DNA from 3 places in the Actinocatenispora sera genome. Region 3 is predicted to be linked to each of the others. Evidence: riboswitches for the same ligand, from Rfam matches in the RefSeq annotation. Region 3 holds a riboswitch; each other region holds the start of a gene.
The links. Region 3 has a riboswitch for S-adenosylmethionine ahead of Asera_RS03655 (aminotransferase class V-fold PLP-dependent enzyme). Riboswitches for the same ligand answer to the same signal wherever they lie in the genome.
Positions count from the first base shown of each region.

Region 1: another riboswitch for S-adenosylmethionine. It lies ahead of Asera_RS31765 (GNAT family N-acetyltransferase); the one in region 3 lies ahead of Asera_RS03655 (aminotransferase class V-fold PLP-dependent enzyme).
Region 2: another riboswitch for S-adenosylmethionine. It lies ahead of thrC (threonine synthase); the one in region 3 lies ahead of Asera_RS03655 (aminotransferase class V-fold PLP-dependent enzyme).

Region 1 covers NZ_AP023354.1:6,760,601-6,762,859, forward strand. The annotation lists partial or broken gene Asera_RS33455 (glyoxalase superfamily protein) at 39-686, opposite strand; SAM riboswitch class I at 825-924, shown strand; gene Asera_RS31765 (GNAT family N-acetyltransferase) at 933-1,577, shown strand; gene Asera_RS31770 (helix-turn-helix domain-containing protein) at 1,574-2,259, shown strand, end outside.
Region 2 covers NZ_AP023354.1:481,295-483,553, reverse strand. The annotation lists gene Asera_RS02205 (DMT family transporter) at 1-909, shown strand, start outside; SAM riboswitch class I at 1,047-1,172, shown strand; gene thrC (threonine synthase) at 1,184-2,259, shown strand, end outside.
Region 3 covers NZ_AP023354.1:797,777-800,035, reverse strand. The annotation lists partial or broken gene Asera_RS03655 (aminotransferase class V-fold PLP-dependent enzyme) at 1-950, opposite strand, end outside; SAM riboswitch class IV at 1,082-1,199, opposite strand; gene Asera_RS03650 (PrsW family intramembrane metalloprotease) at 1,686-2,259, shown strand, end outside.

The DNA of each region.
Region 1 (2,259 bases), 6.0 Mb from region 3:
CGCTCGGGGGCAGGGGTTCGGCGGGACGTGTGGAATACCAGCCGGTTGCCGAACGGATCAGGTATGTCGAGGTCGTCGCCCCAGGGTTGCGCGTCGAGCCCGATGCGCAGCGGGTACACCGGACTGTCGGCCAGTTCGCGTTGCAGCCGGCGCACGTCCGACACCGCGATACGCACCGCCGAACCCGGGGTCCCGTCGCCGTGGTGCTCGCTCAGATGCAGTACGCAGCCCTGCCGGGAGACCTGTTGGTACAGGGGCATTCCCGTCGCGAACCGGTGTTCCCAGTCCACCGTGAAGCCGAGGAACTCGACGTAGAACCGGCGCGCCTCGGCGCCGGGGAAGGCCCGCAGGATCGGTACGGTGACCGGGGCCGGGTCGGGGCGCCACGCTGCCGCACAGGTGTTCCAGTCGCGGTAGCCCAACTGCCCGGCGACGATCTCGAGCGCCTGGCTGTGCGGGATGTCGAACCCGAATGCACCGCGACGCTGGGCGGGTCGTACCGCAGGACGCCAGTGCGGGATCGACCCACGACGGGCTGCGGCGGTTTCGTCCCGCTGCTTCAACGGGACGGTGGAACGTGCGGTGCCCTCACGCCAGTCGGCCGGGGTGCCCGCAAACCGGCCGACCGGTGATGGAGGGACGTGGCTGCGGCTGATCGCGTGTCGGGTGACAGTGCGCGAGGCCACACGATATCGCGATGCCGTCCATATTCGTCTGGTCTACCATACAAAAAAAATGAGTCGCCGACCCGCGCCGACCCGCGCCGACCCGCGCCGACCCGCGCCGACCCGCGCCGTCGGGTGCCGCTGGTCAGCCGTTCAGACACGTCATCCAGAGGATCCGAGGGACCTGGCCCCGAGACGATCCGGCAACCTGCCACGGAATTCCGCAGCGGCAAGGTGCCAACGCCAGGAGCGATGAGAGAGGTGGCCATGCGTCCGTTCTTCGAGGTACCGCCGCTGGACGGCCACCTGGTTCGGCTCGAACCGCTGTCCGTCCGGCACGCGGCCGACCTGGCTGCTACCGCCGATGACGACCGCACCAGCTACGACTTCACGCTGGTGCCGCACGCCGACGAGGTCGCCGGCTACATCACCGCGCAGCATGAGCGGATGGCGCAGGGCCTGGTGCCGTTCGCGCAGGTCCGGCGCTCCGACGGACGCGCGGTGGGCTGCACCGCGTTCTGGGACCCCCGATACTGGCCCGGGCGCGAGGACTTGCGCGCCATCGAGATCGGCTTCACCTGGCTCGGTGCGGCGGCGCAGGGTTCCGGAATCAACGCCGAGGCGAAGCTGCTCCTGATGACGTACGCGTTCGAGACGCTGGCGGTGTCCCGGGTCGATCTGAAGACCGACGCTCGCAACACGCGGTCCCGCGCCGCGATCGCCGCTCTCGGGGCCACGTTCGAGGGGGTGTTACGCGGATGGTCGATGTCCTGGGCGCCAGGCGAAAGCGGCCAGCTGCGCGACTCCGCCATGTACTCGGTGCTCGCCGTGGAGTGGGGCGCGGTCAAGCAGGCACTGGCCGGCCGGGTCGACCGGCAGCGGTCCGCCGCTCGCGGCGGACGCCCGGCATGAGTGCGCGGCAGGCGGCCGGCGATCGGCATACCGGCCCGGCAGAAGTGGCGGCGACGGTTCGACCAGGGGACGAGGGGGCCGTCGGGAACGACGCCGGCCCGGAGCTGTCCAGTGAGCTTCGGGCCCTGGCGGCCGAGGCCGCGGCCGTCGACGGGGTCGCGCGCATCCTCGGCCGGCTGTCCCGTCGCCTCGACGGCACGGCGCTGCTGTGGGATCCGACCGGCGGGCCGAGCAGTGCGCGTCCGCAGCTGCCGCCGGGAATCCTGGCGAAGGTCGATGCGGTCTCCAGCGGCCGGTTGGGCGCGCTGTCGGTGTCGGCGGACGGACGTGAGCTGTCCGCCCTGCCGGTCACCGGGCGCCGGCCCCACCCGGTACTCGTCGTGCAGCGAAGTGCGCACCGGCGGCCGTTCACCGCCGCCGAGCGCGCCCTGATGTCCGCGGCGACGGTACCGCTGGGCCTTGCCCTGCGGGAGCGGGTGGTTCGGGACCGGGCGGCTCGGCTGGATCGGGTCGAGGCGCGCAACCGCGAGGCGGTGCTGTACCTCCTGCAGGCCGGTGCGACCTCGGGCGCGTGCCGGGCCGCGGCGGCGCTCGGTCTGCGGCTGTCGGAGACCATCCGGGTGCACCTGCTGGAATGCGCCGGGCGGTCGGTCGCCGAGGCCGTCCGCTGGTGCAACGACGT
Region 2 (2,259 bases), 320 kb from region 3:
GAGGGGCGGTTCGCGGAGATCGCGGTACTCGGCGTGGTCGGCATCGCCGGCTTCAACCTGCTCGTCAACATCGCCCTGGGCTACACCGCCCCGCAGAACGGCGCGCTCATGGTCGCGCTGACCCCGCTGCTCACCGTGCTGGTCCGGTGGGTACGCGATCGGGTCCGGCCCACGCTGCCCACCCTCGGCCTGATGCTGCTGGCGCTGGTCGGGGTCGGACTGGTCATCACGCACGGCCACCCGACCGACCTCGGGGCGATCGGCAGCGGCGACGCGATGGCGTTCCTCGGTGTGGTCGGCTGGGCGGTGTACACCCACGGTGCCAGCCGGTTCGCCAGCTGGGGCTCGCTGCGGTTCAGCACGCTGACCCAGATCGTCGGCGCCGCCGCGACCGTACTGGTCGCCCTCGTCGCCGACCTGACCGGCATCGGCCACCTGCCCGGCCCGGGTGCGCTCGGCGCCGACGCCTGGCAGCTCGGGTACATCGCGATCGCCTCCTCGGTCCTCGCGGTACTGGCCTGGAACGTGGCGATCCGCCGGCTCGGCGCGCCCAACGCCGCGCTGTTCATGAACCTGGTACCGGTGATCACGTTCGGCATCCAGATCGTCCGCGGGTACCGCCCGGTACCGGCCGAGATCGCCGGCGCCGCGCTGACCGTCGCCGCCCTGGTCGCCACGAACGTCCTGGCCCGTCGCGCCACCGCCCGGGCCACCACCGGCGTCCGCGCCGCGGCCGGCCCGGTCCCGGCCCAGCGCGAACCGCATGCGACGGCCGGCCCGGTCCCGGTCCAGCCCGTACCGGTTGCCACGGCCGGCCGGGTCCCGGCACAGCCCGTACCGGTCGGCGCCACCGGACGCGTCCTGACCGGGCCGGAGTGGACGTCGGCCGACGGGCTGTCGCCCCGCTGACCTCGCTGGCCGTCAGCCGGTGCCGCCGAGGGAGCGGCACCGGCTGACGGCATGGTCGATCTCACGTCCACGCAGTGGGACCACGGACGGAGACACCGGCGCGCCGATGGGTAAGCTGCGCGTACAACTTCACATGCACCTCATCCAGAGGGGCTGAGGGACCGGCCCGATGACGCCCCGGCAACCACCGCAGCTCGCGCTCGACGCGAGCCGGCAGGTGCCAATTCCGGCCCGCGACCAGACCGGCGCGGGAAAGATGAGCGAAAGGCTTCGCATGAGCGTGATCGCAGGTCCCTCCGACATCGCCGTCAACCCGGCTCGCGCGCTGGTCTGCCGCAACTGCGGGGCCGAATACCCGCTGATCGCGCAGAACGCCTGTTACGAGTGTTTCGCCCCGGTCGAGGTCGGCTACGACCAGGCCGCGCTGCGCGCCGTCACCCGCGCCGACATCGAGGCCGGCCCGCACAACATCTGGCGGTACGCGCCGCTGCTGCCCACCGGCCAGGACCCGGCCAGCCGCGTCACGGTCAACCCCGGCATGACCCCGCTGATCAAGGCGGACGCGCTCGCCGCCGAGCTCGGCCTCAGGACGCTGTGGGTCAAGGACGACTCGGCGAACCCCACCCACTCGTTCAAGGATCGGGTCGTCTCCGTCGCGCTGACCGCCGCGAAGGGGCTCGGCTTCACCCGGTTCGCCTGCGCCTCCACCGGCAACCTGGCCAACTCCGTCGCCGCGCACGGCGCCCGCGCCGGCGTGCCGAGCATCGTGTTCATCCCGTACGACCTGGAGCAGAACAAGGTCGTCACCAGCGCCGTCTACCAGGGCCAGGTCATCGCCATCGAAGGCTCGTACGACGACGTCAACCGGCTGTGCCAGGAACTCACCGAGACCGACGAGTTCGAAGAGACGGCGTTCGTCAACGTCAACGTCCGGCCGTACTACGCCGAAGGCTCCAAGACCCTCGGGTACGAGGTGGCCGAGCAGCTCGGCTGGCGGCTGCCGCAGCAGGTCGTGATCCCGATGGCGTCCGGCGAGCTGCTCACCAAGATCGACAAGGCGTTCAGCGAACTGGTCGAGATCGGCCTGGTGGACGACACGCCGTGGCGGGTGTTCGGCGCCCAGTCCGCCGGCTGCAACCCGATCGCCGCCGCGCTGCAGGCCGGTACCGACCAGATCAGCCCGGTCAAGCCCACCGGCATCGCCAAGTCGCTCAACATCGGCGACCCCGCCGCCGGGCCGTACGCGCTGGAGGCCGTGCGGCGCACCGGCGGCTGGATGGACTACGTCACCGACGACGAGATCCGCGACGGCATCCAGCTGCTCGCCCGTACCACCGGGGTGTTCGCCGA
Region 3 (2,259 bases):
AGGGTGAGCACCGCGACGCCGTCGATGCCGGACAGGCCGGCGTGCAGCCGTTCGGTCAGCCGCCGCTCGCGGTCGATCGCCGCGTCCCGGTCCCCGGTCCGCAGCGCCTCGCACACCGCGCCGAGCGCGACCGCGCCGAGCACGTTCGGGCTGCCGGCCTCGTGCCGGGCCGGGCCGGTCGACCAGCGCACGTCGTTCGTCGCGTCGCCGACCAGCGCGGTCGCCCCGCCACCGGCCAGGTACGGCGGGGCCGCGTCGAGCCAGTCCGTCCGGCCGGCGAGCACCCCGGCGCCGAACGGCGCGTACAGCTTGTGGCCGGACAGCGCGAGGTAGTCGGCGTCGGCGGCGGCGACGTCGACCGGACGGTGCGGCGCCAGCTGCGCGGCGTCCACGAAGATCCGCGCCCCGTACCGGTGTGCCGCCGCGGCCAGCTCGGCGATCGGCCAGATCTCCCCGGTGACGTTCGACGCGCCGGTCACCGCGAGCAGTACCGGCCCCGGCGCGTCCTCGCCGCGCCGCAGCTCGCGCAGTGCCGCGTGCACCGCCCGTACCGCGTCGGCCGGGCTGTCCGGGATCGGCAGCCGCACCGCGCGGCGCCACGGCAGCAGCGTCGCGTGGTGCTCGGAGTCGAACACCAGCACCGTCGCCTCCGCCGGCAGCGCGTGCGCCAGCAGGTTCGTCGCGTCGGTGGTGTTGCGGGTGAAGATCACCGCGTCGTCGTCCCGGCAGCCGAGGAACCGCGCCACCTGCTCGCGCGCCCGCTCGTACCGGGTGGTGCACAGCTGTGACGGCAGGCCCGCGCCGCGGTGCACGCTCGCGTACCGGGGGAGCAGGTCGGTGATCGCCTCGACCGCCACCCGGGCCGCCGGCGCGCTCGCCGCGTAGTCGAAGTTCGCGTAGCCGACGGTGCCGCCGGTCACCAGCGGTACCTGCAGGTTCGCGTCGGCCAGTGCGAGCGGTTCGGGCTGCCGGGGTACCGGTACCAGGCGTGGCCGGCGCGATGCGGGCGCGGGCGGGACGATGTCGACAGGCAGGGACACAACACACCTCCGGGAGGCCAGGGACCCCACCGGTGACGTGCGGTCCGCGCTTGCCCGTCGCCGTGCGGCGCGCGGGCCCGGTCTTCACCCGGGGCACCCCACCGCGGAAGCGAGGGTTGCCGGCCAGCAAGCCGGGGCTTGACGCTGGCACTCGTGACCTGCGGAGCAGCATAGCCACACTAGGCTGGCGCCATGGCAGACCTCCCGCCCTCTGGGACGCCCGGCACACCGGACCCGGCGCGGCAGCCGTCCGACGGCGCGCCGCGACCCGGCGACGGCTCACCGTGGGCCCGTCCCGCCGAACACTCGACGCCGGCCGACGCCGGTCGGGACGGTGCACCGGGTCCGGCCGGCCAGCCCGGGGCGGACCGCACCACGGAGCCGGTCGACACACCCGGGTGGCGGCCACCTTCGACCCCACCAACCTCCGGCGCACCGACCTCGGGGGCACCGGACGCCGCGCGCGGCGGCCCGGCGGTCGCGCCGGGCGGACACCCGAGCGCCGGACCTGGCGGACACCCGAGCGCCGGACCGGGCGGGCAGCCGACCGTGGGGCCGGGCGGGAACCCGAGCGTGGGACCCGCCGGGCGGGCGGCGGTCCCGCCGGGCGGGCCGCCGAGCGCCGGGCCGGGCGGGCAGCCGATCGTGGGGACCGGCGGGCACCCGTTCGGGCCGCCGGTGGTGGCGGTGCTGGACGCCCCGAAGCGTGGCCGGTTCGACTGGGTACGGCTCTGGAAGATGACCGGCGTGATCGCGCCGATCGTGGTCGGCGCGCTGGTGCTGATCCTCGCCGTGGGTACCAACATCGGGCCGAAGGCGTTCGCGATCGGGCTGGCCGTGGCCGTCATCCCGGTTCCGTTCCTGGTCGGCTGCTTCCTGTGGCTGGACCGGTACGAACCGGAGCCGTGGAAGTACCTCGCGTTCGTGTTCGGCTGGGGCGCCTGCGTCGCCACCTCGGCGGCGCTCGGCGTGAACACGCTCGGGTCGTACCTGTTCGAGCAGGCCGGGATGTCCGGCAACGCCGACGCCGTGCTCGTCGCGCCGTTCATCGAGGAGACGATGAAGGCGCTCGGCCCGGTACTGCTGCTGTACTTCTTCCATCGCAAGAAGCGGCAGCCGATCAATGTGGTCGACGGGATCATCTACTTCGGCCTGTCCGCGACCGGGTTCGCGATGGCGGAGAACATCCTCTACCTCGGCGGCATCTACGTGACCGGTT